Regions from separate parts of the Streptomyces thermospinosisporus genome, predicted to be linked through region 3. Evidence: riboswitches for the same ligand, from Rfam matches in the RefSeq annotation. Region 3 holds a riboswitch; each other region holds the start of a gene.
What was found. A riboswitch is a leader RNA that binds a small molecule or an ion and turns the genes downstream of it on or off. The one in region 3 is predicted to bind cyclic di-AMP.

Region 1: linked by a shared signal. The riboswitch ahead of ABD207_RS27490 (transglycosylase SLT domain-containing protein) and the one ahead of ABD207_RS17105 (M23 family metallopeptidase) in region 3 are both predicted to bind cyclic di-AMP.
Region 2: linked by a shared signal. The riboswitch ahead of ABD207_RS17635 (transglycosylase family protein) and the one ahead of ABD207_RS17105 (M23 family metallopeptidase) in region 3 are both predicted to bind cyclic di-AMP.

The regions. Positions count from the first base shown of each region.
Region 1 covers NZ_BAAAIZ010000101.1:45,838-56,248, reverse strand. The annotation lists gene ABD207_RS27505 (glycosyltransferase family 2 protein) at 1-593, opposite strand, end outside; gene ABD207_RS27500 (GNAT family N-acetyltransferase) at 623-1,717, opposite strand; gene ABD207_RS27495 (HAD family hydrolase) at 1,884-2,783, shown strand; gene ABD207_RS27490 (transglycosylase SLT domain-containing protein) at 2,863-3,348, opposite strand; cyclic di-AMP (ydaO/yuaA leader) riboswitch at 3,353-3,519, opposite strand; gene ABD207_RS27485 (polyprenyl synthetase family protein) at 4,141-5,151, shown strand; partial or broken gene ABD207_RS27480 (IS5/IS1182 family transposase) at 5,610-5,891, shown strand; gene ABD207_RS27475 (aldehyde dehydrogenase family protein) at 5,893-7,329, opposite strand; gene ABD207_RS27470 (SDR family oxidoreductase) at 7,358-8,131, opposite strand; gene ABD207_RS27465 (dihydrodipicolinate synthase family protein) at 8,131-9,024, opposite strand; gene ABD207_RS27460 (enoyl-CoA hydratase-related protein) at 9,039-9,824, opposite strand; gene ABD207_RS27455 (CaiB/BaiF CoA transferase family protein) at 9,821-10,411, opposite strand, start outside.
Region 2 covers NZ_BAAAIZ010000049.1:45,330-55,740, reverse strand. The annotation lists gene ABD207_RS17650 (alpha/beta fold hydrolase) at 1-444, shown strand, start outside; gene ABD207_RS17645 (cytochrome P450 family protein) at 799-2,061, shown strand; gene ABD207_RS17640 (transglycosylase family protein) at 2,258-3,253, shown strand; cyclic di-AMP (ydaO/yuaA leader) riboswitch at 3,458-3,627, shown strand; gene ABD207_RS17635 (transglycosylase family protein) at 3,632-4,333, shown strand; gene eno (phosphopyruvate hydratase) at 4,558-5,838, shown strand; gene ABD207_RS17625 (FtsB family cell division protein) at 5,948-6,424, shown strand; gene ABD207_RS17620 (DUF501 domain-containing protein) at 6,443-6,976, shown strand; gene ABD207_RS17615 (Ppx/GppA phosphatase family protein) at 6,973-7,917, shown strand; gene ABD207_RS17610 (NAD(P)/FAD-dependent oxidoreductase) at 8,351-9,742, shown strand; gene ABD207_RS17605 (phosphoenolpyruvate carboxykinase (ATP)) at 10,010-10,411, opposite strand, start outside.
Region 3 covers NZ_BAAAIZ010000047.1:1,745-12,155, reverse strand. The annotation lists gene ABD207_RS17120 (response regulator) at 1-133, shown strand, start outside; gene ABD207_RS17115 (dihydrofolate reductase family protein) at 407-1,534, shown strand; tRNA gene ABD207_RS17110 (tRNA-Met) at 1,571-1,644, shown strand; cyclic di-AMP (ydaO/yuaA leader) riboswitch at 2,021-2,177, shown strand; gene ABD207_RS17105 (M23 family metallopeptidase) at 2,190-3,200, shown strand; gene ABD207_RS17100 (PrsW family intramembrane metalloprotease) at 3,379-4,752, opposite strand; gene trmB (tRNA (guanosine(46)-N7)-methyltransferase TrmB) at 4,806-5,660, opposite strand; gene lhgO (L-2-hydroxyglutarate oxidase) at 5,730-6,935, opposite strand; gene ABD207_RS17085 (NsdA family TPR-like regulatory protein) at 7,019-8,443, opposite strand; gene ABD207_RS17080 (asparagine synthase-related protein) at 9,183-10,411, shown strand, end outside.

The sequences.
Region 1 (10,411 bases), on a different contig from region 3:
GTGAAGGCGACCACCTCGCCCCGGGCCACGGCCAGTCCCGCGTTGTGGGCGACGGCGAGCCCCGGGACCGGCTCGCGGACATAGCGCACGCGCTCCCCGTACTTTTGGTGCACCAATTCTTTTGTCTCGTCGGTGACGGGAGCGTTGTCGACCACCACGATCTCGAAATGCGGGTGGTCCTGGGCGAGCAGCGAGTCGAGCGCACGGGCCAGCTGCCCGGCCCGCTCCCGGGTCGCCACCACGACCGAGGCGTGCGGCGGTGCGGCATCGCGGGGCGGGGCCGGCTCGCTCCGGAAACCCCCGGACCCGGCGAGCACCCGTCGCGCGGCCGACGTCAGCACCGCCCGCGGATCGGCCCCCTCCGGCACCCGCTCCAGGAACGTTCCGGCCGGCACGCCCTCCCGTCTGACCAGCACGAACACCTCGCCGGCGGTGACCGGCGGGCTGCCCGGCCCGGGCCGGAGCGCCGCCTGTTCACCCGCGCCCAGATCCACCTCGGCGACCTGCACCGCCCCGGTGGACAGGAACCTCCGGATCTCCTCCCGCGTACGCGAAGCACGGGACATCGACGATGTGCGCGATGTACGGGACATGAACCCTCCCCCTCCTCATGACCCCCTCGTCACCGTCGGCGGCCGCCGCGCAGCCGTCCCGCGCCGCGCAGGGCCCGCGAGGCCAGCGACGCCACACCCGGGTGGTCGCGGACGAACGCATGGGCGCGGCGCACCGGTTCGCGGCTCAGCCAGTGCAGGGCGGCACCCGCACCCGGACGCAGCGCCGCTCCCTCGTAGACGGCGAGTTCTCCGGTCTTCAGCGAGTCCTTGTACTCGGCGGGGCCGCGCCCCATGTCGAGCAGGCCGATGCCTTCGGCCGCCGCCGCCTCGGCCATCCGCAGATGCAGCACCAGACCCGGCGAGTACTTTGCGAACGCCGGGTCGTACGCCGGGAACCAGCAGGACAGCACGGACGCCGAGCGCAGCCCGAAGTGCGCGGCCACCGGCCGCCCGTCGGCGTACAGGACCGACAGCGTGCCCGTGCACTCGGGCGCGCGGGTCTCGGCGAGCCGGCCGACCAGCCGGGTGATCCACTCCTGGGCGAACCGGTCGCGCCGCCCCGTCCTGCGGTACTGCGCCGACTTCCACTCCATCAGCGTGCGCAGCACCGCCGGGTCGCGCTCGTCGAACACGAACCGCACGGGCCCGACCTGGCGGCCCAGCCTGCGCTCCTTGGCCAGCGTGGTCTTCAGGAACTTCGGCGACTGGGCGCGCAGCACCGACTCGTAGGTGTCGTAGCCCTTCTCCACGTCGATGACGAAGGTGGCGTGCTCCTCGGCCGCGTACGGCAGGAAGAGCCGCTGCTCGGGCTCCAGGTTGTCGAAGGCGAAGGTCGACACCGAGCAGGCCCGCAGCAGTTCGGCGGTGTCCTGGACCAGGCCCGGACGCAGGATGGCGCCCTGGCAGTCCGACACCCCGAGCCCGATGGCCCGTCCCTGGCCGAGCGGCCCGCGCTCGAACGGCAGGAAGCCGGCCGGTTCGGTCCCCTCGTACAGGACCGCCACCCGGGCGCCCGGCCGCACCAGGCCCACCGCGGCGGTGAATTCCGGTTCCATGAACGGGTTGCGCGGTACCTCGGCGGCCGCGCGCAGCTCCCGCCAGCGTTGCCGCTCCCCCTCGCCGAGATCCTCCGGCCTCAGTACGTGCACACGTCCACTGCTCACCTGACCCCCCGATCAAGTCCCCCCTGGACACTTGGAAGGTACCGCCCGGGAGGGCATGGACGGTAGGTAGCAGACCATCTTGTTGCCAATCGGTGCACAAGCCATGGGGCGCGGGCGTACCGGACGGCGGTGAGAAGCACCGGCGTGTTGTCCGTATTCTCTGATCATGGCCGCACCCACCGCATATTCACTCATCGCCACCGACCTGGACGGGACGCTGCTGCGCGGCGACGACACCTTGTCCGCCCGGTCCCTCGCAGCGCTCGCGCGGGTGGCGCGGGCCGGTGCCCGGCACCTCGTGGTGACGGGCCGCCCGGCCCCCCGGGTGCGGCCCCTGCTGGAGGCCCTCGGCTGCACGGGGCTCGCGGTGTGCGGACAGGGCGCGCAGGTGTACGACGCGGGCGCGGACCGGATGGTGTGGTCCGTCACCCTGGACCGGGAACTGGCGGAGACCGCGCTGGGCAAGATCGAGGCCGAGGTGGGGGAGGTCTATGCGGCGGTCGACCAGGACGGCGTGGACGGGCTGACCCTGATCGAGCCGGGGTACCGGATGCCGCACCCCACGCTGCCCGCCGTGCGGGTCGACCGGCGCGACGCGCTGTGGACCCGGCCGATCAGCAAGGTGCTGCTGCGCCACCCCGAGCTGACCGACGACGAGTTGGCGGCGACCGCGCGTGCGGTGGTCGGCCCGCTCGCCACGGTGACCATGTCCGGGCCGGGGACCGTGGAGCTCCAGCCGTGCGGTGTGACGAAGGCGACAGGGCTGGCACTGGCGGCCGAGCGGCTCGGGCTGGGCCCGGAGCAGACCCTGGCGTTCGGTGACATGCCGAACGACATCCCCATGTTCGACTGGGCGGCCCGGGGCGTCGCCATGGCCAACGCGCACCCGGAGCTGAAGGCGGTGGCCGACGAGGTCACCACGACGAACGAGGACGACGGCGTGGCCGTCGTCCTCGAGCGTCTGTTCCCGGAGACCGGGTGCCACCTGCCCCAACAGGTGCCGCCCCGGTGCGATTCCGGATTCGCGTCCTCGTCCGCCGAGAGCACGCTTCTGTCGTCCCAGTAGGGAATCTCAGCAGGGTCCCGGTGGGCGGCCGGCGGCTCCCCAAAGCCGTCCCGAGCCCTCCGGGGGTGGGCCACTCGGCTCAGTACGCGCCGAAGACGTTGTCGATGGAGCCGTAGCGGTCGGCGGCGTAGTTGCAGGCCGCCACGATGTTCGCGACCGGGTCGAACGGGTCGAAGGCGGTGCCCGGCACGTGGTAGGCCGCGAAGGTCGGGTCGATGACCTGCAGCAGGCCCTTGGACGGGGTGCCCTTGGCGGCGTTGGAGTCCCAGTTGTTGATGGCGTTCGGGTTGCCGGACGACTCGCGCATGATGTTGCGGTAGATGCCGTCGTAGGAGCCCGGGATGCCGTGCTGCTGCATGATCGACAGCGCCTCGCGGATCCAGCCGTCGAGGTTGTTCGGGTACGCCGTCGAGGTGGCGGCGGCCGGGGCCGCGGCCGGAGCCGCGGAGGCGCTGGTGGCGCCGATGAGCGGCAGGGCGACCACGGCGGCGCCGGTGCCGGCGACGGCGAGGGTACGGGCGAGACGGCGGCCGCGGAAGCGGCGGGTCATACCGGTTGCAGGCATGTTCGTGTGTCCTCTCCTACGCCTGCGAGGTGAGCTGTCGGGTTCGGGCTGGGAGAGTGCCCGGCCGTGCCCCTTCGGGCATGGCTTCACCCCTAGCCGTTCCGGACGGATGCCCGGCCCGGCGACTTACCTGGGTCCCCCGCTCCTGCCGTGCGTGAGTGATCGACGATCGGTGGTGCGGGCGGCGGCAGGATTCGGCGTCCGCCCGGCAGGCCGGGAACGTATGCGAGAGCACATGCCGGGAACAAGTGCGGTCATCACAGAAGTGGTCGTTTGATCTTGTCCTGGGGTGATTTGTGTACTTGATTCTTTGCTGCCGCCAAGGGTCAACTCCGGTGCAGGGATGGGGAAAAGGGGTGCGGACGGGTGCGGGGGTGGTGAGGTTCCGGGCGTGAGGCACTTCACTGAGGGAGGGGGGTGGGAGCATATTTCGTCAAGAGGAATTCGCCTGGTAATTGCGGCAAATCGGGCACCGAGGCGGGCAGGATGGTGGATGTGGCGATGTGAGGTGCTCGGTGGCGCGAGGTGGAGTGCTCGGCAGGGGGCTCGTGGGGGCCCGACACGGTGGAATGGGGTGCTCGGTGATGCTCCGTGATGCTGCGTGATGCTCCGCGAGACGTGTTGTGATCAAACCATCAGGAATGCGGTGGTGTGATCCGGTCGGCCCCGGCGGGTAACCCCGGGCGCTGGTGGTGATCGAAACGTGACCGGATACGCTGACTTGAGTGGCGACAGCGACCTATCGACAAACCGTGTAATCGGCAGTAGACACCAGCAGACAGGAGACCCCTCGTGACCGTCGTCGGGCCGTTCGGGCTGAGCGTGCGGGACCAGGCTCTCGAAGCCGATGTCCAGGCCGGATTGACGGCTGTCGAGGAAGGGCTGCTCGAGGCCACCAAGAGCGAGGTGCCCTTCATCACAGAGGCCGCGCAGCATCTGGTGCGGGCCGGGGGCAAGCGATTCCGGCCACTGCTGGTGATGCTTTCCGCACAGTTCGGTGACCCGTACGCACCGGGGGTCGTGCCGTCGGCGGTTGTGGTGGAACTCACTCACCTCGCGACGCTGTACCACGACGACGTGATGGACGAGGCGGCCGTGCGGCGCGGCGTTGCCAGCGCGAACACGCGGTGGGGCAACTCCGTCGCGGTGCTCACCGGCGACTTCCTCTTCGCGCGGGCCTCGCACATTCTGGCCGACCTCGGGCCGGAGGCGGTGCGGGTGCAGGCCGAGGCGTTCGAGCGGCTGGTCACCGGGCAGATCCTGGAGACGGCCGGGCCGCAGGACGGGCGGGACCCCGTCGACCACTACCTGGACGTCCTCGGCGGCAAGACCGGGTCGCTGGTGGCCGTGTCCTGCCGGTTCGGGGCGATGATGTCCGGTGCCGACGAGACGGTGGTGGACGTCCTGACCCAGTACGGCGAGCGGCTGGGGGTCGCCTTCCAGCTGGCGGACGATGTGCTGGACATCGCCTCGGACTCGCACGAGTCGGGGAAGACGCCGGGGACGGATCTGCGGGAGGGCATCGCCACGCTGCCGGTGCTGCGGCTGCGGGAGCGGGCGGCACGGCTGGGGCTGGCGGAGGATCTGGCGCTGTGCGAACTGCTGGACTCCGACCTCACGGATGACGCGCGGCACGCCGAGGCGCTGCGTCTGCTGCGGGCGCACCCGGCGCTGGAGCAGGCCCGCCGCGACACGGTCCGCTTCGCCGAGGAGGCGCGGGCCGCCCTGGCCCCCCTCCAGGAATGTGACGCCAAGGCAGCCCTCGAGCAACTCTGCGACGCGGTCGTCCACCGCGCCGGCTGACTCCCGGGATTCCCGGTGGGGTGCGCTTTCTCCCTGCCTGCGGGCCGGTGGGGCCCCGTGGCCATGCCTGCGGCGCAACCGCGGCCCCGGTGAGGGTGCGCGCAGCGCCACGCTGAATGGGTGAGTCGGGGCCGGGGTGGTGGTATCCGTCCTCGGTCTGGCGCGGAATCAGTCGCCTTTTGGGCACTGGTGCGGACGCGCCGGCCGCTGCGGGCGGACACCACCACCCCGACCCCTCCCCGCCGCGCGGGTCCGCGGCCGCCCACCGCCGGTGCCCTGCTGGGCGCCGTGCGCGGCTACCGCCTCGCTGCGGGCAACCGCGCCCGCCCGACCGCGGGCACCTGCGGCCGCGTCACTGCGGGCAGTCGTGCCGCCCAGGTGTGCTGTCCCGGGACGTTGGTGACACACGGACCGGGTGCCTGAACAGGTGAGGGCCTTCTGCGTTCGGTGTGGACTGCGCCATCCGCAGCCACTTCCGGCGCCGGGGAATCCGGGCGGTCGTCCCGCAGCCGTCCGGCCAGATCGGCCACCGCCCGCGGCGAGGCCGCCAAGGCGGCCGACCGCCCGGCTTCGACCGCGAGGCCTGCAAGCAGCGGAACACCGTCGAGCGGTGCATCAACCGGCTCACGCAGTGGCGCGGCCCGGCCGCACGAACCGGCAAGCCTGCCATCGCCCACCAGGCCGCACTCCACCTCGCCGGCATCCTCATCCGGGCCCGACGCTGGCCCAAAGAGACAGAACCTAGCCCTCCCAGCCGAGGTAGACCGACTTTGACCAGGTGTAGAAGTCCACCGCGACCGCACCCTGCTCGCGGAAGGTGTTGCTGGAGGAGTCGCCGACGCCGCCGAACGGGACGTTGAGGTCCAGGCCGGTGGTCGGGCGGTTGACCTTGACCACGCCCACGCGGACGGCCGCGGCGAAGCGCTGGGCGGCGGCCAGGCTGCGGGTGCAGATTCCCGCGGCCAGGCCGTAGCGGGAGTCGTTGACCAGGTTGATCGCGTCGTCCAGGTCCGCCGCGGACAGTACCGCGACCACCGGGCCGAAGATCTCCTCGCGGGCCGCCGTGTTCTCCTGGCTCAGGCCGGAGAGCACGGTCGGGGCGAGCATCAGCCCCTTGGGGGCCTCGCCGCCCGCGGCGACGGTCGCGCCCTCGGCCGTGGCCTGATCGATGGCGGCGGTGATCGTGGCGAGCTGCTGCTCGCTCACCACCGGGCCCATCAGGGTGCCGTCGGCCAGGCCGTTGCCGGGGCGGTAGCGGGCCGCCTCCTTGGCGAGCGCGGCGACGAAGTCGTCGTGCACGCCGGGGGTGCAGATCACCCGGGAGGAGGCGGTGCAGGCCTGGCCGGTGAGGCCGAAGCCGCCCGCCGCGGCGATCCGCGCGGCCTGTTCGACGTCGGCGTCGTCCAGTACCACCAGAGCGTTCTTGCCGCCCATCTCCACCTGCACCCGGCCGCGGCGCTCCTGCACCGCGCGCTCGATGCGCATGCCGACCTGGGTGGAGCCGGTGAAGGAGACCGCCGCCACCCGGGGGTCGCGGACCAGGGCCTCACCGACCACCGCGCCGGAGCCGTGCACCACGTTGAGCACCCCGGCGGGCAGCCCGGCCTGGACCAGGGCCTCGGTGAGGTGGCGGGCGGAGAGCGGGGTGAGCTCTGCGGGCTTGAGCACCACCGTGTTGCCGCCGATCAGCGCGGGCGCCAGTTTCCAGGCGGGGATGGCGATCGGGAAGTTCCACGGCGTGATCAGCCCCACGACGCCGACCGGCTCCCGGCGGGTGTGGACCATGGTGTCCGGCAACGAGCTGGGCAGCACCTGCCCGCCGATCCGCCAGCCCTCGGAGCCGAAGAAGCGCAGTACGTCGATGGCCCGCCGGACCTCGCCGCGGGCCTCCGTCAGCGTCTTGCCCTCCTCCCGGACCAGGTCGCGGGCGGCCTCCTCGTGGTGGCCGCGCAGGATCTCGGCAGCGTCCAGCAGGATCGCGCCGCGCGCCGGGGCGGGCAGCGCCGCCCATCCCGGCTGGGCCTCGGCGGCGGCCGTCACGGCCGCGTCGACGGCCTCGGCGCCGGAGGCCGGGGCCACGGCGACCAGTTCGGCCGGGTCCGCCGGGTTGTACCGCTCGAAGCCGTCGCCGACGGCCTCCTCGCCGGCGATGAGGTTGGGGATCTGCACAGTGCTCATGGCTTTGGTTCCTTGGGAAGTCGGGAGTTCACAGGCCGCGGACCAGGCCGCCGTCGCAGCGCAGCGCGGTCCCGGTGATGTATGAGGCGGGGGCGCTGCAGAGGAAGGCGGCTGCCGCACCGAACTCGGCGGGGGTGCCGTACCGTCCGGCGGGGATCGCAGCCTGGGAGGCGGCCTCGACCTCGGCGACGGGGCGCTGTTCGCGTTCGGCCCGCGCGGCGTCCAGCGCCGCCACCCGATCGGTGGCGATCCGGCCGGGCAGCAACAGGTTGACGGTGACTCCGTCGGCCGCCACCTCCGCAGCGAGGGTCTTCAGGTACGCGGCGAGGGCGGCCCGTCCGGCGTTGGACAGGACCAGCCCGGGCAGCGGTTCGGCGATCCCGCTGGAGCCGACGGCCAGGATGCGGCCCCAGCCGCGCCGTCGCATGGACGGCAGGGTCAGCGCCACCAGCCGTTGCTGGGCCAGCAGCAGCGAGTCCACGGCCGCGGCGAGGTCGCCGGTGTCCAGGCCGGCGGCGGTGCCGGGCCGGGGGCCGGGTCCGTTGAGGACCAGGATGTCCGGATCGCCGTAGGCCTCGCGGGCCGCCTCGACCAGCGCCTGCGGTCCGTCCGGGACGGTGAGGTCGACCTGGACGCCGACCGCGTCCGGCAGTCCGGCGGCGATCTGTTGGGCGAGGTGGCCGCGCCGCCCGGCTACCACGACCAAGGCGCCTTCGGCGGCCAGCGCTTCGGCCACCGCCCGGCCCAGACCGCCGGTGGAGGCGGCGACCACGGCGACCCGGCCGCGGATGCCGAGGTCCATCAGCGCACCTCCTCGGGCAGCGCGGCGAGGTGCCGTTCCAGCTGCGGGACCAGGGCCTCGGGCAGCTGCGCTGCTGGTGGTCGCACCCCCGACTCCATGATCAGGCCACGGCGCCGGATGGCCTCCTTGCGCAGTGCCAGCCCGATCCCGGCCTGTGCCTCGAAGTTGACCAGCGGCAGATACGGCAGGTAGGCCTCCCGGGCCGCGTCGTGGCCGCCGTTCCGCCAGGCCTGGACGCAGGCGATCAGGCCCTCGGGGCAGGAGAAGCCGGTCATCGCCCCGGCGGCGCCGGCCGCCAGCTCGTCGAGCAGGCCCAGGCCGCCCAGGCCGCCGAATACCGGGACGTCCAGTTCGGCGGTGAGCCTGGCGATGGCCGCCGGGGTGGGCGGCGCCTCGGCCTTCACCGCCACCGCCGAGGGGACCTGGCGGACGGCGCGGACCAAGTCGGCGGTGCGGATGGCCACCCGGCTGGTCTCCGGGTAGTCCTGGACGACGATCCCGGCGCCGGTGGCCTCGTGGACCGCGTTGAGGTGGGCGGCGACCACCTGCGGATCGGGCGAGTTGACCTGCACCATCAGTCCGGCGAGGCGGTCCCCGACCACCTCGCGGACGAGCCGGGCCTCCTCCAGCACCGGTGCGGTGGCGAGTGCGGTGACCCCGACGACCAGCGGCAGGTCGACGGTGTCGGCCACCGTCTCCAGCACGGTGCGGCGTTCCTCGGCGGAGAGCCGGGCGGCCTCGCCGAAGACTCCGAGCACGGTCAGACCGGTGGTGCCGATCCGCTCGTAGTGCTCCACCAGCCGGGCCAGGCTGGGCTCGTCCACCTCGAAGGCGGATCCGAGGAAGGGCGTGGCGACCACACCCCACACTCCGGGGGCGAGTTGTTCGGGCATCGGTGAGCTCCCCCTCATCGTCCGGGCCAGACCGGTGGCCGCTTCTGCTGGAAGGCGAGCAGGCCCTCCTTGGCGTCCTCGCTGTCCAGCGCTGCCATCAGCGCCGGGGTGCGCAGCTTGTGGGCGTCCTGCGGTGACAGCCCGTCCCCGTGCTGGACCATCTGCTTGATGGCGCGCAGTGAGGTGGGGGCGCAGGCGAGGATGTCGGCGACCCAGCGGTCGACGGCCTCGTCCAGCTGCTGTGCGGGGACCACCTCGTTGACCAGGCCCATGCGGTGCAGCTCGGCCGCGGAGGCGCGGCGGCCGGTGAGCAGCAGCGCCATGGCCTGGGTGTGCGGCAGCCGGCGGACCAGCTGGAAGACGCCGCCGTCCAGCGGGATCCGGCCGACCCGGGGCTCGGTGAGGCCGAACTGGGCGTGGTCGGCGGCAACGACGATGTCGCAGCCGAGGACCATCTCCATGCCGCCGCCCAGCGCGTAGCCGTTGACCCGGGCGATCACCGGGACGTCCAGGGTGGTGCGCAGGCTCAGCCCGCCGAAGCCGTTGGGGTCCAGGCCGGCCCAGTACTCCAGGCCGGTCTTGTCCACCGCGTCGGCGGACATGTCGGCGCCCACGCAGAACGACCGCTCTCCGGCGCCGGTGACGACGACCGCCCGCACATCGGGGTCGGCCTCGATGTCGGCCCAGATCTCGTTGAGCCGGGCGTTGGTCTTGGCGTCCACCGCGTTGAGCACGGCGGGGCGGTCGATGGTGACCCGGGCGATGTGCCCGTCCCGTACGTAGCGGACCTCGTCGGTCATTGCAGCACCCCCTTCTCGCGGAGCAGGTCGATCTGCTCGGCGGTGTAGCCGAGTTCACCGAGCACCTCTGCGCCGTGCTCGCCGAGCCGCGGCGGGACCCGGCGGACCTCGGCGGGGGTGGCGGAGAGGTGGAGCGGCGCGTTGAGGGCGCGGATGCGGCCGGCGACCGGGTGGTCCATCTCGACGATCATCTTGTTGACCGCGGTCTGCTCGTCGTCGAGGGTCTGCTCCAGACTGCGCACCGGGGCGCAGAGGATGTCCTCGTCCTCGAGCCGCTTGACCCAGTAGTCGGTGGTGTTGCGGGCCACCGCCTCGGCGAAGATCCGCTGCAGCTCGGGCCGGTGCGCGAACTGCAGGTCCAGGGTGGCGAACTCGGGGCGCTCGCTCAGGTCCTCGTCGAGTTCCAGGGCGCGGCTGATGTGGTGCAGCGCGTTGCTCTTGAAGCCGCCGACCATGATCAGTGCGCCGTCGGTGGTGGGGAACACCCCGGTGAGCGGCATCGCGGCCCAGTTGATCTCGGAGCCGCGGTTGAGCTGCTGGCATGCCTCCTGCATCTGCATGTGGAGCATCGAGTCGTACATCGACAC
Region 2 (10,411 bases), on a different contig from region 3:
ACCGCCGAGGAGCTGAGCCAGGGGCTGCACGCCTCCACCCTGTGCCTGGACGGCCGCTACCCCTGGGGCAGGTCCGACGCCCCCATGGCCGGGCGGCGCGAGGCGCTCGAGAAGGCGGGCGCCGAGCTGACCCCGCGCGACTACGGGCCGTTCGACGCGGCCACCGCCACCGGCCTCGGCTCGATGCTCAGCTGTCTGCACTGGCCGCCCACCCCGGCGCCGCCGCTGCCCTCGCCGCACCGCAGGCTGCCCGGATCCGTCCCGGTCCTGCTGCTGGGCGGCGACCGCGATCTGTCGACGCCGGTGGAGTGGCTGTACGACCAGAAGAAGCTGACCCCGCGCGCCGAGGTCGTGGTGGTCGAGGGAGCCGCGCACTCGGTGCAGAGCAGGGCGGCGAGCGACGAGGGCCGCGAGGCGGTGTACGACTTCCTTCTCCGCCGCTGATTCCCTCCCAGCACACGGCTTCCTCATCCGTGCACGGCCGGGGTCCCGGTACACCGCCGCGGGCCCCGGCCGCGTGTACGTAGGCGGTCCCGCCGGGCAGCACGGATGCGGCCCGCCTGCACGCATGCCGCTGCGGATGCAGCCCGCCTGCACGCATACCGCTGCGGATGCAGCCCGCCTGCACGCATACCGCTGCGGATGCGGCCCGCCTGCACGCATGCCGCTGCGGATGTTGCCCGCCTGCACGCATGCCGCTGCGGACGCGGCCCCCGGCACACGCCCGCGGGCATACGACCACAGGCCCCGATATACGGTCGGAAGGTGACCGACCAGCACCCGACCGACCAGCCGGACATGCCGCAGCAGCCGCCCGCCCCCGAGCTCTTCACCTGGGAGTTCGCCACCGATCCCTACCCGGCCTACGCCTGGCTGCGCGAGCACGCCCCGGTGCACAGGACCCGCCTGCCGAGCGGGGTCGAGGCCTGGCTGGTCACCCGCTACGCCGACGCCAAGCAGACCCTCGCCGACAACCGCCTGTCCAAGAACCCGGCACACCACGACGAGCCGGAGCACGCCAAGGGCAAGACGGGCATCCCCGGCGAGCGCAAGGCGGAGCTGATGACGCATCTGCTGAACATCGACCCGCCGGACCACACCCGGCTGCGCCGGCTGGTCAGCAAGGCCTTCACCCCGCGCCGGGTCGCCGAGTTCGCGCCCAGGGTGCAGGAGCTGACCGACACCCTGATCGACCGGTTCGCCGCGCGGGGATCGGCCGACCTCATCCACGAGTTCGCCTTCCCGCTGCCCATCTACGCCATCTGCGACATGCTCGGCGTGCCCCGCGAGGACCAGGACGACTTCCGGGACTGGGCGGGCATGATGATCCGTCACCAGGGCGGCCCGCGCGGCGGAGTGGCCCGCTCGGTGAAGAAGATGCGCGGCTATCTCGCCGACCTCATCCACCGCAAGCGCGCGGTCCTGCCCGCCCGTCCGGCACCCGGCGAGGACCTCATCTCCGGTCTCATCCGGGCCTCCGACCACGGCGAGCACCTCACCGAGAACGAGGCCGCCGCCATGGCGTTCATCCTGCTGTTCGCCGGTTTCGAGACCACCGTCAACCTCATCGGCAACGGCACCTACGCCCTGCTCACTCATCCCGAGCAGCGGGCCCGGCTGCAGCGGTCCCTGGCCGCGGGGGAGCGGGAGCTGCTGACCACCGGGGTGGAGGAGCTGCTGCGCTACGACGGCCCGGTGGAGATCGCCACCTGGCGGTTCGCCACCGAGCCGGTCGTCATCGGCGGGCAGCGGATCGAGGCCGGGGACCCCGTGCTGGTCGTCCTCGCCGCGGCGGACCGTGACCCGGAGCGGTTCGCCGACCCGGATGTGCTCGACCTCGGCCGGCGCGACAACCAGCACCTGGGGTACGGCCACGGCATCCACTACTGCCTGGGCGCGCCGCTGGCCCGGCTGGAGGGGCAGACCGCGCTCGGCACCTTGCTGACCCGGCTGCCGGATCTGCGCCTAGCGGTCGAACCGGACGAACTGCGCTGGCGCGGCGGGCTCATCATGCGCGGACTGCGCACACTGCCCGTGGAATTCACCCCTTTGCGGACCTGACTTCCGAAAACGGACGGGACTTTGAGCACCCCGTCCGACCAGCGCAAACATGACACACATTCAACTATGTGATCTTCACGTGATCTGCGCGGCATGAACTTGTGACAACTGATCGTCTGCCGATACGTTCCCTGTCGACGCGACGTCCAATCCGGTGCGCCGCGCTGGTCACTGCTGTCGTCTGAAAGGTCTCCGCATGCTCTCCGGGAACGGTCGCCACCGTCGCCCCCGCCAGGCTCCGGCTCTCCTTGTCGCGGCCGGAGTGACCGGATCCGCCATCGCCCTTCCGCTTCTGGGGGCGAGCGGCGCCAGCGCGGCCGACGGGGAGACCTGGGACCGGGTCGCGGAGTGCGAGTCCGGCGGCTCCTGGAGCCAGAACACGGGCAACGGCTACTACGGCGGTCTGCAGCTGACCCAGGACGACTGGGAGAACTACGGCGGACTGGAGTACGCGCCCAGCGCCGACCAGGCCAGCCGGAACCAGCAGATAGCGGTCGCGGAACGCATACTCGCCGACCAGGGTGTCGGCGCCTGGCGCGCCTGCGGCCTGCTCGCGGGGCTGGAGCAGGGCTCGGGGGCCGAGGGGATTGACACGGGCACGGGCTCGCAGTCCCCGTCCTCGACGGATACGCCGGAAAGCGGCGAATCTACCGATGAGTCCGGCTCGTCGGATTCCGTCGATCCGTCCGTCTCTTCGTCCGCGTCGCCCACCGCCACGGAGGGCGGGGAGGGCGGAGACGGTGCGGAGGGCTCCGCAGGCTCGGCCGATGCGAACGAATCGCCCGAGTCCGACAAGTCCACCGATGCCGACTCCGGGCCCTCGGCCGTCGAAACGACCGGAAACGGTGACGAGCCGGACAAGTCCGGTCAGAGCACCGGCTCTTCCGCGCTGACCGACACCGGCGCCTCCACCGGGGCCGGCCGGCACCGCGGCCCCAGCGCCGAGGAGAAGGAGGAGGACCTCGCATCCGGGTCGTCCGGCCGGCATGCCGCGCGCCCCTCGGGCGACGCCTCCGACGGCTCCTACACCGTCCGCCGCGGGGACAGCCTGTGGTCCATCGCCGACTCCCTTGAGGTGGACGGCGGTTGGCGTGCGCTGTACGAGCGCAACGAGCAGGTCGTCGGTGACGACCCGGACCTCATCCTGCCCGGTCAGACGCTTGAGGTCGCAGAGGGTGCGAGCGGGAAGTGACGGGTGAAAAGCCGCGGATCGGACGGTAGTTGACGTCATGATTCGAGCTGAATGCCCGATATAAAAGTGGTGAGAGATAGGTCTCAGAAGCCCTGATCGTCTTTGAAAATCGGCCGAACAGGTGTCTACGGTCGTGACCGCTCGTCATCGCGGGCCCCGGCTGCCGCCACGCCGAATCCTGCCAGTGGCACCCGGGAACAGTCGTCGCGTCATGCGCCGTAGGCAGGAGCGGGGGACCCAAGGTAAGTGCCGTTTCCGGTGCCTGGCACCGGAGTGCGGCTTGGGGTGAAGCCGCGTCCCGTGAGGGGCGTGGCCGGGCAACTCAACCGGCCCGAACCCGACAGCTCACCTCGCAGGCGTCGGTGAGGGGATCCATCCATGCTGTTTTCCGGCAAGGGCAAGCACCGTCGTCCGACCGCCCTTCAGCGGTCCACCCGCGCCATCGCCATCGCCGGTGTCACCGGCGCCGCCGTCGCCGCCCCGCTGATGGCGGCCGGCTCGGCCTCCGCCGCCACCGCCTCCGAGTGGGACGCCGTCGCCCAGTGCGAGTCCGGCGGCAACTGGTCCATCAACACCGGCAACGGCTACTACGGCGGTCTGCAGTTCTCCGCCTCCACCTGGGCCGCCTACGGCGGCACGAAGTACGCGCCGACCGCCGACAAGGCCACCAAGGCGCAGCAGATCGAGATCGCCGAGAAGGTGCTCGCCGGCCAGGGCAAGGGTGCCTGGCCCGTCTGCGGCAAGAACCTGTCCAACGCCCCGTACCACGGTGCCGCCGCCGAGGCCCCCAAGGCCGCCGCCCCCGCCGAGCGCGCGGAGCAGAAGGCGTCCCGCTCCACCGAGCGTCCGGCGCCGAAGGCCGAGAAGAAGGCCGAGGCCAAGAAGACCGTCACCACCCCGGCCGGTGACAAGGTCGAGAAGGGCGACGGCGAGTACAAGGTCGTCAAGGGCGACACGCTCAGCTCCATCGCCGCCGAGCACGGCGTCAAGGGCGGCTGGCAGAAGCTGTTCGAGCTGAACGACGACATCATCGAGAACCCCGACCTCATCTTCCCGGGCCAGCAGCTGCACCTGAAGTAAGCAGCGGCCCCGCGGTCCGCCCGCTCCGGTGCGTGTTCCCCCCGTGCGCACCGGGGCGGGCTTTTTCATCGAACCGCGTTTGTTCCGCCCGGAAACAATCTATGCTCGGTTCCGTCCCACGGGATGGGCGACCGGATGGCCGATCGCCCGGAGCCGGTTAGGCTCGGTCTCGCAGCGCCACCACGGCCCTGCACACTCGCGTCACATCCAAGAAGGAGATGCTCGTGCCGTCCATCGACGTCGTCGTAGCCCGGGAAATCCTGGACTCCCGAGGCAATCCCACGGTCGAGGTCGAGGTCGGCCTCGACGACGGCAGCACCGGTCGTGCCGCCGTCCCGTCCGGCGCCTCCACGGGCGCCTTCGAGGCCATCGAGCTTCGCGACGGCGACTCGAACCGCTACCTCGGCAAGGGTGTGGAGAAGGCCGTTCTCGCGGTCATCGAGCAGATCGGCCCTGAGCTGGTCGGCTACGACGCCACCGAGCAGCGCCTGATCGACCAGGCCATGTTCGACCTGGACGCCACCGACAACAAGGGCTCCCTCGGCGCCAACGCCATCCTCGGCGTCTCCCTCGCCGTCGCCCACGCCGCCTCCGAGGCCAGCGACCTGCCGCTGTTCCGCTACCTGGGCGGCCCCAACGCGCACCTGCTGCCGGTGCCGATGATGAACATCCTGAACGGCGGCTCGCACGCCGACTCCAACGTGGACATCCAGGAGTTCATGATCGCCCCGATCGGCGCGGAGTCCTTCTCCGAGGCGCTGCGCTGGGGTGCCGAGGTCTACCACACCCTGAAGAAGGTCCTGAAGAGCAAGGGCCTGTCCACCGGCCTCGGCGACGAGGGCGGCTTCGCCCCGAACCTCGGCTCCAACCGCGAGGCCCTCGACCTCATCCTCGAGGCCATCAAGGAGGCCGGCTACACCCCCGGCGAGCAGGTCGCCCTCGCCCTGGACGTGGCCGCGTCCGAGTTCTACAAGGACGGCTCCTACGTCTTCGAGGGCAAGGAGCGCTCCGCCGCCGAGATGACGGAGTACTACGCCGAGCTGGTCGACGCCTACCCGCTGGTCTCCATCGAGGACCCGCTGTTCGAGGACGACTGGGAGGGCTGGAAGACCATCACCGCCAAGCTCGGTGACAAGGTCCAGCTCGTCGGCGACGACCTGTTCGTCACCAACCCCGAGCGCCTGGCCCGCGGCATCGAGGAGGGCGCCGCAAACGCCCTGCTGGTGAAGGTCAACCAGATCGGCTCGCTCACCGAGACCCTGGACGCGGTCGAGCTGGCCCAGCGCAACGGCTACAAGTGCATGATGTCCCACCGCTCCGGCGAGACCGAGGACGTCACCATCGCCGACCTGGCCGTCGCCACCAACTGCGGCCAGATCAAGACCGGCGCCCCGGCCCGCTCCGAGCGCGTCGCCAAGTACAACCAGCTGCTGCGCATCGAGGAGATCCTCGACGACGCGGCGGTGTACGCCGGCCGCTCCGCCTTCCCGCGCTTCAAGGGCTGACGCCACACGGGGCTTTTCGTCCCCGTGAGAGGGCAGCGTCGTACGTCCCCGTACTCGGTCCCGTACCGTGTGCGGGGACGTACGCGCGTGGACGGGAGGCGCCAGGCAGATGGCCGTGAAGGACCGGGACCGTTTCTCCACCGCGACCAGGATCCGGCTGATCGGTGAGCAGACCGCGGCCCGGGTCTACCGCTCACAGACCCGGCGACAGGCCCGCCGCTCCCGGCTGACCGGCCGGGCCGCGCTGCTCGCCCTGGTGGTCTGCTCGCTGATCGTGGCCCTCGCCTACCCCATGCGCCAGTACGTCTCCCAGCGCGCCGAGATCGCCGACCTGCGGCAGCAGCAGAAGGAGGCGCGCGAGCGCGTCGAACGGCTGCGCGACCTCAAGGCGCGCTGGCAGGACGACGCCTTTGCCGAGCAGGAGATCCGCCGCCGGCTGCACTACGTCATGCCGGGCGAGACCGGCTACATCGTGATCGACCCGGGCACGGCCAGGAAGTCCCGCACCGACCGCGAGACCGCCGACCGCCCCTGGTACGCGAACCTCTGGGACGGCGTCGACAAGGCCGACGCCGCCGCCCAGTGACCGTATAGAAAGACAGGTATGGAGAAGCCCCCGCCCCCGACGCCGCGCACCGAGCCCACCGACGCGGACATCGAGGCCATCAGGCAGCAGCTCGGCCGGCCCCCGCGCGGGCTGCGCGCCATCGCGCACCGCTGCCCCTGCGGCCAGCCGGACGTCGTGGAGACCGCCCCGCGGCTGCCCGACGGCACGCCCTTCCCGACGCTGTACTACCTCACCTGCCCCCGCGCCAACTCGGCGATCGGCACGCTCGAGGCGAACGGCGTGATGAAGGAGATGACCGAGCGGCTGGCCACCGACCCCGAGCTGGCCGCCGCCTACCGGGCCGCGCACGAGGACTACATCCGGCGGCGCGACGAGATCGAGGAGCTGAAGAACTTCCCCAGCGCCGGCGGCATGCCGGACCGGGTGAAGTGCCTGCACGTGCTGGTCGCCCACTCGCTGGCCGCCGGACCGGGCGTCAACCCGCTCGGCGACGAGGCGCTGGCGATGCTGCCCGAGTGGTGGCGCAAGGGCCCCTGTGTGACGCCCACGGCCGGGGAGGAGGCCAAGTGACCCGGGTCGCCGCCATCGACTGCGGCACGAACTCCATCCGCCTGCTGGTGGCCGACGCGGACCCGGCGACCGGTGAACTGACCGACCTGGACCGCCGCATGACCATCGTGCGCCTCGGGCAGGGCGTCGACCGCACCGGCCGGCTCGCCCCCGAGGCCCTGGAGCGGACCTTCGCCGCCTGCCGCGAGTACGCGGAGATCATCAAGAAGCACGGGGCCTCGGAGCACCTGCGCTTCGTCGCCACCTCCGCCTCCCGCGACGCCGAGAACCGCGAGGACTTCGTGCGCGGGGTGGTGGACATCCTCGGCGTGGAGCCCGAGGTCATCACCGGCGACCAGGAGGCCGAGTTCTCCTTCACCGGCGCCACCAGGGAGCTGGCGGGCCACGACCACCTGCCCAAGCCCTTCCTGGTGGTCGACATCGGCGGCGGCTCGACCGAGTTCGTGGTCGGCGACGACCATGTGCGCGCCGCCCGCTCCGTCGACGTCGGCTGCGTCCGGATGACCGAGCGGCACCTGGTGCACGAGGGGAAGGTCGCCGACCCGCCCACCGAGCAGCAGATCGCCGCCATGCGGGCCGACATCGAGGCCGCCCTCGACCTGGCCGAACAGTCCGTCCCGCTGCGCGAGGCGCGCACCCTGGTGGGCCTCGCCGGATCCGTCACCACCGTCTCCGCCATCGCCCAGGACCTGCCCGAGTACGACTCGGCGGCCATCCACCACTCACGGGTCTCCCGGGACCGCGTCCGGGAGATCACCGAGCACCTGCTGCGCTCCACCCACGCCGAGCGCGCGAAGATCCCCTCCATGCATCCGGGTCGCGTGGACGTGATCGGCGCGGGCGCCCTCGTCCTGCTGTCGATCATGGAACGGACCGGCGCGGAGGAGGTCGTGGTGTCCGAGCACGACATCCTCGACGGCATCGCGTGGTCGGTGGCGTAGCTCTCTTTTGTTACTCGCCAGTAGCCACCGGTTGAGCAGTACGGATAGCGTATGAGCGGCCTCGAGGGGCCCTTCGCGGGCCCCTCGCCGGTGTCTCGCCGACGAAGTTCGTGAAGTTCTTCACAAGGATTTCGGTCGTACGGGGCCCTCGAATGGGGTCCATTGGCCCTTCCGGGGGGTTCCGGGCCTGTTGAACATGTTCAGCAGGGGTCTGCGGATCGCGTACCGGAGGGAGTGTTTCAGGGGGCTCACAGCCGGCCGTGAAGTCCAGAGAGGCAGCTCACGCGGCATTGACAACGTGCGGCGAGCGTCACGGTTCCCGTACTTGGACATGATCTAAGTCACGCGGGGCGGGGAGTATAACACAGGTCCTGTCCAAGCTTGTGAAGGGGCGCACGAACCACCCCCCTCGGGCGGGTGGATACTCGATGGCATGAGCACCACGGAGCGTCCCAGGATCCTCGTAGTAGGCGGTGGGTACGTAGGCCTGTACGCAGCTCGGCGCATCCTGAAGAAGATGCGTTACGGCGAGGCGACCGTCACCGTCGTCGACCCGCGGTCGTACATGACCTACCAGCCTTTCCTCCCCGAAGCCGCCGCCGGCAGCATCTCCCCTCGCCACGTCGTCGTCCCGCTGCGGCGCGTGCTGCCCAAGGCGGAGGTCCTCACCGGTCGGGTCACCACCATCGACCAGGACCGCAAGGTCGCCACGATCGCCCCGCTGGTCGGCGAGGCGTACGAGCTTCCCTTCGACTACCTGGTGATCGCGCTCGGCGCGGTCTCCCGCACCTTCCCGATCCCCGGCCTCGCCGAGCAGGGCATCGGCATGAAGAGCATCGAGGAGGCCATCGGCCTGCGCAACCACGTCCTCGAGCAGCTCGACAAGGCCGACTCCACCACCGACGAGCAGATCCGCCGCAAGGCTCTCACCTTCGTCTTCGTGGGCGGCGGCTTCGCCGGTGCGGAGACCATCGGTGAGGTCGAGGACATGGCGCGGGACGCGGCCAAGTACTACCGCAACGTCTCCCGCGAGGACATGCGCTTCATCCTCGTCGACGCCGCCGACAAGATCCTCCCCGAGGTGGGTCCGAAGCTCGGCAAGTACGGCAAGGAGCACCTGGAGAGCCGTGGTGTCGAGGTCTACCTCAACACCTCGATGGAGTCCTGCGTCGACGGCCACGTGGTGCTGAAGAACGGCCTCGAGGTGGACTCCGACACCATCGTGTGGACGGCCGGCGTCAAGCCGAACCCTGCGCTCGCCCGCTTCGGCCTGCCGCTGGGTCCGCGCGGCCACGTCGACTGCGAGCCGACGCTCCAGGTCAAGGGCACCGACTACATCTGGGCCGCGGGCGACAACGCCCAGGTGCCGGACCTCGTGGGCCGCAAGGCCGGCAACGAGAACGCCTGGTGCCCGCCGAACGCCCAGCACGCCCTGCGTCAGGCCAAGGTCCTCGGCGACAACGTGGTGTCCGGCATGCGGGGCTTCCCGCAGAAGGAGTACAGCCACGCCAACAAGGGCGCCGTGGCGGGCCTCGGCCTGCACAAGGGCGTGGCGATGATCGTCGTCGGCAAGATGAAGATCAAGCTGAAGGGCCGGCTCGCCTGGTACATGCACCGCGCCTACCACGGCCTGGCGATGCCCACCTGGAACCGCAAGATCCGGGTCTTCGCCGACTGGACCCTGCAGATGTTCCTCAAGCGCGAGGTCGTCTCGCTGGGCGCCATCGAGTCCCCCCGCGAGGAGTTCTACGAGGCCGCCAAGCCGGCCCCGGCCCCCGCGGCGGCCGCACCCCGCAAGACCGAGGAGAAGGCCAAGGCCTCCTGACCTCCGGTCCACCGCCCCCCGAAGGGGCCGCCCGCCATCCGTGGTGCGGGCGGCCCCTTCGGCGTGTGCGGGGCAGAGTGTGCTGGGGGCGTTGTGGCGACTTCGGTCGCAGGGAGCCAGGCGTCACGGGCGGCCCTCTTCTTCTGCGGCCCTCTTCCTGTGCGACCAGCAGTCAGGCCCGGACGGGGACGTCGAGGAGCTTGGCGAGGAAGCCGGCGTTGGCGGTGACGTCGTGACCGAGCACCACGGTGTGGTGCGGCAGCGCGCTCAGGCGCCGTGCGACCTCCCGCCGAGCGCTGTGCCGCTGCCGACGGTGAGAAGTCCGAAGACATCCGGGTACCGGTCCTCCGTCTCGCCGCACATGAAGTCGCTGTGATCCAGGGTCCGCACGCTGCTCTCCTCGGCCGGGGCCACGCCCGCTTCGATACGCGGAAAGAGGAGCCCGGCGGCAGTCCCACCGGCAGCCAGCGGGACACCGAACCAGCGCTCGAACTGATCGGGAAAGACCTGCGTCTTCATCTCCTCGCCGCTTCCCTCCTTCCACAGCGGCGTGCGATCTCCGGCGAGGAGTGCTGCCGTCACTCGCTCATGCTGCGTCGGATGCAGTTGCTCGCCGCCCAGCAGGCGCCGTTGGGCGATGTCGAACCAGCCCAGCGCGTCAAGAAGGCC
Region 3 (10,411 bases):
GATCGCCGAGCTGCTCGTCATCAGCCCCAAGACGGTAGAGCGGCACCGCGCCAATCTGCTGGCCAAACTCGGCCTGAAGGACCGCCTGGAGCTGACCAGATACGCGATCCGGATGGGCCTGATCGAACCGTGATGAGGACCCGACCGGACCCCGGTGAGGGCCGGCCGGATCCTGATCAGGGCTCGACCGGGCCATGGGGTCGTGAGCTCGACCGGGCCATGGGTCGTGAGCTCGACCGGGCCGTTCGGGGCGTGAGCTCGACCGGTCGTCGGGTCGTGAAGCCGTGAAATGCGCGGCCGCTGCGGCACCCGCTCGCCACCCGTGCCCGGTCCGCGCGCCGGGCTTGTCAGACTTGAGGCGAGCAGCCCGCCGGCTGTTCCTCCGACCCTCGCCAGGAGCGCGCCGATGCCCCATCCGTACGTCCTGCTGTCCGCCGCCGTCTCGCTGGACGGGTATCTGGACGACACCGGTCCCGAGCGGCTGCTGCTGTCGAGCCCGGAGGACTTCGACCGGGTGGACGAGGTGCGGGCCTCGGTGGACGCGATCCTGGTCGGCGCCGGCACCATCCGCGCCGACAACCCCCGGCTGCTGGTGAACTCGCCCGAGCGGCGCGCCGCCCGCCGGGCACGCGGTCTGCCGGAGTACCCGCTGAAGGTCACGGTCAGCGGGTCCGGCGACCTGGACCCGGCCGCGGCCTTCTGGCACACCGGCGGCGACAAGATCCTCTACACCACGGACAAGGGGGCCGAACGGGCCCGCTCCCTCGGCCTGGCCACCGATGTGGTGCCGCTCGGCACGGAGCTCGACTGGCGCCGCCTGCTCACCCATCTGCACGACCAGCGCGGTGTGCGGCGGCTGATGGTCGAGGGCGGCGGGGTGATCCACACCCAGCTCCTCACCCAGGGCCTCGCCGACGAGCTCCAGCTGGTGCTCGCCCCGCTCTTCGTCGGCGACCCGGACGCCCCGCGCCTCTTCGGACCCGGCTCCTACCAGGGCGGACGGCTGCGGCTGTGCGAGACCCGGCAGATCGGCGACGTCGTTCTGATGCGCTACGAGCCCACCGCACCCGGCACCGGCGAGCTGCCCGTCGCCGCCGACCACCACTGGCTGGCGCTCGCCTGCGAGCTGGCGGCACAGTGCCCGCCCTCGCAGACGGCGTTCAGCGTGGGCGCGGTGATCGTCGCGGCCGACGGCACGGAGCTGGCGCGCGGCTGGTCGCGGGAGGGCAGCGATCCACTGGCGCACGCGGAGGAGGCCGCGCTGGCCAAGGCCGACCCGGACGACCCCCGGCTGGCGACCGCGACGGTCTACTCCAGCCTGGAGCCGTGCGCCCGCCGGGCGTCCCGGCCGGCGTCCTGCTCGCGGCTGATCCTTCAGGCCGGCGTCCGCCGCGTGGTCACCGCATGGCGCGAGCCGGACACCTTCGTGCCGGGCGCGGACGGCTCGGGGGTGCTGAGGGAGGGAGGGGCGACGGTGCTCGTTCTGCCCGAGCACGAGGAGCGCGCGAAGGCCCCGAACAGCCACTTGTTCTGACCACCCGCGCGGATGCCGTATACTGGTGAGTACCGACGCGGGGTGGAGCAGCTCGGTAGCTCGCTGGGCTCATAACCCAGAGGTCGCAGGTTCAAATCCTGTCCCCGCTACTGAAGTCCGAGGGCCGGAATCCGAAAGGGTTCCGGCCCTCGGCGTTTCTCCGTACCCCGTGCCGCCCCTGGTCCCTCCGTGTCCGGCGCCGGCCCTCCCCAACCCCCTCGGTTTCTCCATCGAGGTCTCCCGACCTCCCCCGCCGATGTCACTTCATGTGATCGAACCGCGCCGCTGCGCATAACATCTGACACAATGTCAGAAACTCGGACCCCCGTGATGTGCGGTCAACTCGCCCGTTTTCGCCCGTCGATGACGCTTAAGTCCGCGCGGAAATCCTTAACGATCAAGAGGAACGGCTTGGAATCCGAGGCTCATGTCTATTAACGTTCGATAACGCAGCGCGGTCGTCCCAGCCGTCACAGAAGTCGGCTCCGTGCTCACGCGCCGAATCCCGCAAGGGAACCGGGGAACCACACATTGGGGTGAATCGGGCGTATGCCGCCGTGGAGACACGGTTCGTATACGCGCGTAGGAGACCTTCCTGCTCCGAACCCGTCAGCTAACCCGGTAGGTGGAGACGGAAGGAAAGGAGTGCGCCCACGTGGCGTCCAACCGGCCTGCCCCCGAGGCCCCGTTCACCCCGAGCGACACGTTCGTCTACGGCGGCGGCACCCGCGCCGACGAAGGTCCCTTCGAGGAGTGGAACCCCACGGCGGAGACCGTCCGCCCGGTCCGCGGCCGGCATCGCGTCACCAAGCAGCGCGGCGGGGGACTCGCCCGCAGCTCCACCGTTCTCGGCGTCGGTGTCATAGCCGCCGTCGGCGCCGGCGGTATGGCCAGCGCCCAGACCGGCAAGCCGCCGGTCGCCATCTCCATGCCCGACCTCCCCACCGTGGGTTCCCTCATCGCCGACGAGGAAACCCCGAAGGGCTCCACCACCCCGCTCAGCAGCGTCGGCGCCACCACCGACAGCGAGCAGGGTGCCGGTGAGGCCCTGCGCGCCCGGATCATGGCGCAGGTCGAGCAGCAGCAGGACCAGGCCGCCAGCAAGGCCGCCGCCGAGGCCGTCGCCGCCGCGGAGAAGGAGGCCGCCGAGGCCGCCGCCAAGGCCGAGCGCGAGGCCAAGGAGAAGGCCGAGGCCGCCAAGAAGAAGGCGGAGGAGGAAGCCAGGAAGAAGGCCGAGGCCGAGCGCCTCGCCGAGCTGGCCAAGCAGTACACGCTGCCGACCTCCTCCTACACCATCAGCTCCACCTTCGGTCAGGCCGGCGCCTACTGGTCCTCCGGCCAGCACACCGGGCTCGACTTCGCCGCCCCCACGGGCACGCTGCTCAAGGCCGTCCACACCGGCACGATCACCTTCGCCGGCTGGGACGGCTCCTACGGCTACAAGACGGTGCTCACCCTCGAGGACGGCACCGAGATCTGGTACGCCCACCAGTCCTCGATCAGCGTCAGCGTCGGCCAGAAGGTCAACACCGGCGATGTGATCGGACGCGTCGGCGCCACCGGCAATGTCACCGGCGCCCACCTGCACCTCGAGGTCCACCCCGGCGGCTCCGCCTCGGGCATCGACCCCATGAGCTGGCTGCGCAGCAAGGGCCTGAACCCCTGATCTGATCCGTACGGCCCGCTGAGCCGCACCGCCATCACCTGAACCCCGGCAGTCCCGACGGCGCCCCCCCGACGTCAGGGCTGCCGGTCGGCGTTCGTGCTCACCCGAGCCACGGGTCGGCTCGGCTCACCGGGGCCACCCATTGGCTCGGCTCGCCCGAAGTACCGATTCGCCCGTCTCACCCGAGGTACGGATTGCCGCCGTAGCCGTACTCGTAGCCGTGACCCTGGCGGTACGCGGGGCCGTAACCGTAACCGTGACCGTGCGCCTGCCCGGGGATGTGGCCGTACGCCGGTGCCCCGGGGCCGGGGTGCCAGACCATCACCGGAGGCGGCGGTGCCGTCGCGCGGGCCGCGTACTCCAGGGCGGGCCGGGCAGCCGCCCGCCGGTGCCACAGCTCCCGCAGCAGCTCGCCCTCCCGCTGCACGAAGTCACCGCGCGCCCGCCCGAGCCGCCCGCGGTGACGCAGCACCGCCAGCGAGGTCGCGAACGCCTGGTACTCGGCGACCGCCCGCGCCGCCTCCTTCCCGCCGTGCCGGCGCGCGTACTGCCGCGCGATGCGCCGGGCCCGCATCAGCCCCAGCGCGTACGGCTCCACCGGAGTCAGCCAGCCGGCGATCACATAGGCGGGCAGCTCCGCCCGCACGGTGTGCAGCTCCCGCTGCCGCGTCCACACCACCAGCCAGGTCAGCACCCCGAACACCGGCACCATGAACGCCGCGTACACCGCGAGGAACCCGAACTCGCCCAGCGCCGAGGAGCCGTTCCACAGGGCGTGCATGCCCATCGCCAGCAGCAGTCCGGACAGCGGCAGCAGCACGCGCCGCACCCGCTGGCGCTCGGTGGACAGGGCGGAGATGCCGAACCCGATCCCGGTGAGCACCGTGAACAGCGGGTGGGCGAACGGGGACATCACGATGCGGACGAAGAACGTCGCCGCGGTCACCGAGGGGATGCCGCTGCCGCCGGTGAGCTGGTCGGCGCCGAAGGCCGTGCCGAGGTAGAGGATGTTCTCGGTGAAGGCGAAGCCGGTCGCGGTGACGCCCGCTATCACCACGCCGTCGAGGATTCCGGTGAAGTCCCGTCTGCGGAACAGGAACAGCAGCAGCACGGCGGCCGCCTTCGCGGACTCCTCGACCACCGGCGCCACCACGGTCGCGCCCAGGGTGTCCGCCCCGGCCGGGTCCGCGGTCGCCGTCGCTATCCATCTGGTCGCGAAGCTGTTGGCGACGATCGCTATCAGCGCCGCCGCGCAGGCCCCCCAGGCGAACGCGAACAGCAGATTCCGCCAGGGGCCCGGCTCCACCCGGTCAAGCCAGCGGAAGGCGGCTATGAGCAGCGGCACCGGCAGCACCGCGAGGCCCAGTCCGACCAGGAAGCCCTGGGTGCCGGTCTGCTCCCGGACCAGGGCCAGGATGACAAGGCCGGACAGGGCGAGCAGAGTGCTCAGCGCCCCGTAGCGCACCCAGGTCCGCTGCCACCAGTGCGCGGACCGCGCCGGGTTGCTCCCGGCGGCATGACTCACGGGCGTCGGATACGGGGAGCTGGCCACGCGTCGACCCTAACGAGGCAGGGGCGCCGCCCGCAGGTCCGCGAGGCCGCGGGTCAGGCGCCGGTGGGGTGCTGGTCTTCGTGCTGTACGCGACGGAACAGCAGGTCGTTCACCACATGCCCCTTCTCCAGTCCCTGCGTCTCGAAACGGGTCTGGGGACGGAAGTCGGGGCGGGGTGCGAAGCCGCCGTCCGCCCGGGTGTTCTCGTAGGCGGGGTGGGCGGTGAGCACCTCGAGCATCTGCTCGGCGTAGGGCTCCCAGTCGGTGGCGAGGTGCACCAGGGCGCCCGGCCTGAGGCGGGTCGCCGCCAGGGAGAGGAACTCCGGCTGGATCAGCCGCCGCTTGTGGTGCCGCTTCTTCGGCCAGGGGTCGGGGAAGAAGACGCGCAGCCCGGCCAGGCTGTCCGGGGCGAGCATCTCCCGCAGCAGGATGACCGCGTCGCCGTTGCCCACGCGGATGTTGCTCAGGCCCTGCCGGTCGGCGAGGTTGAGCAGATGGCCCTGGCCGGGGGTGTGCACGTCCACGGCGAGGATGTTGGTGGCCGGGTCGGCGGCGGCCATCTGCGCGGTGGCCTCGCCCATGCCGAAGCCGATCTCCAGAACGACCGGGTTGTCGTTGCCGAAGAACTCCGCGAGATCCAGCACCCGCCGGCCGTCGATGTCGAAGCCCCACTTCGGCCACAGCCGCTGCAGGGCGTCCGCCTGGGCCGCGGTCACCCGGCTCCGGCGCGGCTGGAAGCTGCGGATCCGCCGCTCGAAGTGCGATCCGGCGGGATCGGCCTTGGGGCCGTCCGGGAACCGCGGCTCGCCCTTGGCGCGGGTACGGCGGACCGACACCCCGGGGGTGTGCGAGGCGGGGCGCTCGGGGGCGGGCCGGGGCGCTTCGGGGGTGTTCACGGAGTCAGACACAGTGCTGTCAATTTTACGGGGGTGCGTCCGGTCCTACGGGGCGTGCAGGGGAGTGCCGTGGGCCACGCCTCACCGCTCCAGCGCGGCCAGGGCCCGCCGGGCGATCTCCCGGCCGATCGGCAGCGAGGCCGTCGCCGCAGGTGAGGGCGCGTTCAGCACATGCACCGCGCGCGGGGTCTGCTGGATCAGGAAGTCGTCGGCGAGGGTGCCGTCCCGCAGCACGGCCTGCGCCCGCACCCCGGCCGCCGCGGGCACGAGATCGTCCTCGGTGACCGCGGGCAGCAGCCGCCGCACCGCCTCGGTGAAGGCGCTCCTGGACAGCGACCGGTGCAGCTCACCGGCGCCGTACCGCCAGTGCCGGCGGGCCAGCTGCCAGGCGCCCGGCCAGGCCAGGGTCCCCGCCAGCTCGCGGGGGCGCACGGTGCGCCAGTCGTACCCCTCGCGGGCCAGCGCCGGCACCGCGTTGGGGCCCACATGCACGCCGCCGTCGGTGCCGCGGGTGAGATGCACGCCGAGGAACGGGAACGCAGGGTCGGGCACCGGATACACCAGCCCCCGGACCAGCTCCGGCCGGGCCAGCTCGTAGTACTCACCGCGGAACGGCACGATCCGCACGCCGGGCTCGTCGCCGGTGAGCCGGGCGATCTCGTCGCAGTACAGGCCGGCGCAGTTCACCAGCATCCGCCCGCGGACGATGTCGCCGGAGGCGGTGCGCACGGCGACCCCGCGCTCGGGCCGGCGGTCGATCCGCTCCACCCGGGCCCCGTAGCGGATCTCCGCGCCGGACGCCTCGGCGAGCCGGCGGGCGACCGCCGTGAAGTCGCAGATGCCGGTGGTGCCCACATGGATGGCGGCCAGCCCCGTGATCTCCGGCTCGTACTCGGCCATCTGCGCCGTGCCCAGCTCCCGCACCGTGAGCCCGTTCTCCCGGCCGCGCTGCACCAGGGCGTGCAGCCGGGGCAGCTCGTCCCGCTCGGTGGCGACGATCAGCTTGCCGGTCACGGCGTGCGGGATGTCGTACTCCGCGCAGAACTTGACCATCTCCGCGGCGCCCCGCACCGCGTACCGCGCCTTGAGCGAGCCGGGCCGGTAGTAGATGCCGCTGTGGATGACCCCGCTGTTGCGCCCCGTCTGGTGCCGGGCGGGCCCGGCCTCCTTCTCCAGCACCGTCACCCGCGTGCCGGGGGCGGCCCGGGTGATCGCGTAGGCGGTGGACAGCCCGACGATCCCCCCACCGATCACGAGCACATCACAGTCGTAGGCAACCACGTGCACCACCTCCGCCACCGATAGTGCACTGCACCACTGACATCGTGCTCAAACGCGGGCGGTCACCGGGCCGGCCGGGGGCCCGGAGCTCACGCGGGCGCCATCAGCAGCGGCCGGGCCCGCTCCCGCAGCTCCATCACCCGCGGCTCGTCGCCGTAGGGCTCCAGCCGGTGCAGCAGGTCCTTCACGTACTCCGTGGTGCGCGCGGACGAGATCCGCCCGGCCACCTCCACCGCCCGCACCCCCTGCTCGCAGGCCGCGTCGAGGTTCCCCGACTCCAGCTCGGCCACGGCCGAGACCACCAGCCGCAGCCCGTGCGAGCGCACGAACTCCTCCGTCGGCCTGGACAGGGCCTGCTCGGTGAACCTGCGCACCTGCCGCGGTGCCTTCAGATCGCGGTAGCACTCGGCCGCGTCGGCCGCGAACCGGTCGTAGGTGTAGAAGCCGAGCCAGGACGGGTCGCTGTCGCCGGGCCGGGACCGCTCCAGCCATCCCTCGGCGGACTTCAGCGCCGCACCTGCCGCCTGCGCGTCCCCGGCGCGCGCGTGCGCCCGGGCCTCGACGAGCCGGAAGAAGCTCATGGTGCGGGCGGTGGCCAGCCCCCGGTTGCGTTCCAGCGCGGCCTGCGCGAGGTCGACGCCCTCGTCCCCGAAGCCGCGGTAGGTCGCCTGCAGCGACATCGACGCCAGCACATAGCCGCCGAGCGGCACGTCGGCCGCGGCCCGCGCCAGGCGCAGGGCCTGGATGTAGTAGCGCTGCGCGGCCTCCTGCTGGCCGGTGTCGAAGGCCATCCACCCGGCGAGCCGGGTCAGTTCGGCCGCCGCGCCGAACAGCGCACGGCCCACGTCGTCGGAGTAGGAGCCGAGCAGCAGCGGCGCCGCCTCCACCCGTAAACACTCGGGCACCATCGAGGAACGCCAGTCCCCGCCGCCGTACTTGGAGTCCCAGCGCCGGGCGTCCTCGGCGGCCTCGCGCAGCTTCTGCACATCGCTGTGGCCGACTTTGATCGGTGCGGCGGAGCCCTCGGACGGGCTCGGGTCCCGTGCCACCGAGCTGTCGGCCGGGGTTATCAGCCAGCGCGAGGCGGGAGTGGCGTAGGCGCTCACCGCGAAGGACCCGGCGAGCGACTGCCAGATGCCGCCGGAGCCGGCGCGGCGGCCGGCGAGGTCCAGCCGGTACAGCTCGGTCGCGGACTTCACCGCCTGTCCGACGTCCCGCGGGAAGGCGAGGCCCACCTCGGGTGCGGGGTCCGCGTCCGCCAGCCCGATCTCGTGGAGCGGGACGGGGCGGCCCAGCTTCTGGCCGATGGCGGCGGCGATCAGGTGCGGCGCCGCGCCCTGCGGCACCATTCCCTTGGACACCCAGCGCGCGACCGACGTCTTGTCGTAGCGAAGTGTCAGTCCCCGCTGTGCGCCAAGGTCGTTGACGCGCCGCGCGAGGCCTGCGTTGGAGATTCCCGCGAGGGCGAGAACGGCGCCGAGCTTTTCGTTCGGCCCGCGTTGCTCCCTGGACATGCGCCACCCCTCGACACAGACGGCTGCCGTGCTGGCATAACCACGCGGCATTCGTAAACCCAGCGTAGTTCGCCGCATCCCAAGCGTTAAGGGGCATTCTTCCGGATGGCGGGATTGTGGTCCGTACTGAAGTACGGGGCCGATACGCGCAGTTGCGGCGTGCTCCCGGCGTGTGGCCGTGCGCCCGTGTGTGCGCTCTTCTCCGGCCATCCCGGGAGCGGTTCCATGGTCCGTGCGTGGGTCGGCCCGCTGTACTGGATCCAGCGGGCTGGGGGACACCGCCGCCTTCATCCCCGCGGGCGGCGGAACGGTCCGGGAGGCGTGCTCCGCCTCCCGGACTGCGCAGCCCTCCGGCGGTGGGCCGGAGTTGCACGGAGCGTGTTCAAGGCTGCTCTTCTCGCTCCGATTTGGCTGAAAATCGACCCCGCCGTTCGTGGGACAACTCCGCGTTCACGCTGGCAGTTGAGGGCGCGTTGGGTGCATTCGGGGCGCACGGCGGGGGCGCATTCGAGTCGGCGTGCAGCGGCACGAGCTGCGGCGACGCGCGCCGGTCACGGCGCCGCACACGGGAGTTCAGCACCGGGTGACGCGGGGACGAATCCGGGTCCGGACGTCTCCGCCGGGGCGCATCCGGCGGAGCACATGCGGCTCCGTCACCCCTCTGGAACGCCTCCTTCGTGGCAGCATGGAGAACCGGTTCGTACGGTGCACTGGTTGTCCACAGCCTGTGGAGGCGTCGATGCGGTGGTTGGTGGGGTGGAGCAGCACCGCCGCGGGAGTTGCCGGAGCGGGTGGGTACGGCTCCGCCGGGGCCACCGGCACCGACGGCGAGACGGTGCATCCCGTGGGTTCCCAGCTGCTGTGGGGCGATCCCGACCCGCTGTGGGCCGTCGGCGACTGGCGACCCGACGAAGTACGCGTGGTGAAGGCCGACGCGCAGACCCGGATCGCCGTGCTCGGCACCTGCGGCGCCTCCGACGAGCAGCTGCGGGTGGCCCTGTTCGCCGCGCGCGGCGGGGCACTTCGGCATCTGACCGCCTGGCCGGGCAGCTACACCGCGGTCGTGCAGGTCGGACGCCGGATCACCGTCTGCGGTGATCTCGCGGGCGCCCGGCCGGTGTTCTACACCCCCTGGGCGGGCGGCACCGCCTATGCGACCGCCGCGCTGCCGCTGGCCGACCTCATCGAGGCCAACCTGGACTTCGGGCACCTCGCCGCGCTGCTCGCCGCCCCCGACGTACCGGCCGCACTGCACGACTCCACCCCGTACGACGGTGTCAAGCGCATCCCGCCGGGCCATGCGCTGATCCTGCGCGCGGGAGCCCGCGAGATCGCCGGCTACGAGCCGGTCGCCTCGCTCGCGGTCGCGGCACCCCCCGCGGACCCGGACCGCGCGGTGGACGCCGTACGGGACGCACTGGTCGAGGCGGTGCGCACCCGCCTCGCCGTGCCCCGGCACGTCCCCGGGGCCGACATCGACCCCGGCCCCGTGCCCGGCATGGGACCGGCGGAACGGCGGGCCGCACGCGGGATGCCGGTGCCGGGGATCGGAGCCGACCTGTCCGGCGGACCGGCCTCCGGGACGCTGGCGCTGCTGGCCGCCGGGCTGCCCGGCATGCCCGGCACCGTGCTGGGCCACGGCACCGGGGCGGGGGAGCGGCTGCTGGCGGTGACCTTCAACGACCTCGTCGTCGGCGGCCGGGAGGACGAACTCCAGCGGGCCGGCGCACTGGCCGCGAGCCCCCGGCTGCACCATGTGGTGGTCACCGGCAGCGAGGAGACGCTGCCCTACGCCGATCTGGACGGACCCCTCACCGACGAGCCCGGCCCCTCGCTGGTCGTCGCGGCCCGGCACCGGGCCCGCCTCGCGGCCGGCAGCGCGGACCACTTCACCGGCTACGGAGCCCGGCAGGTGCTGGACGCCCACCCGGCCCGCCTGTCCGATCTGCTGATGGACCGCAAGCGGCG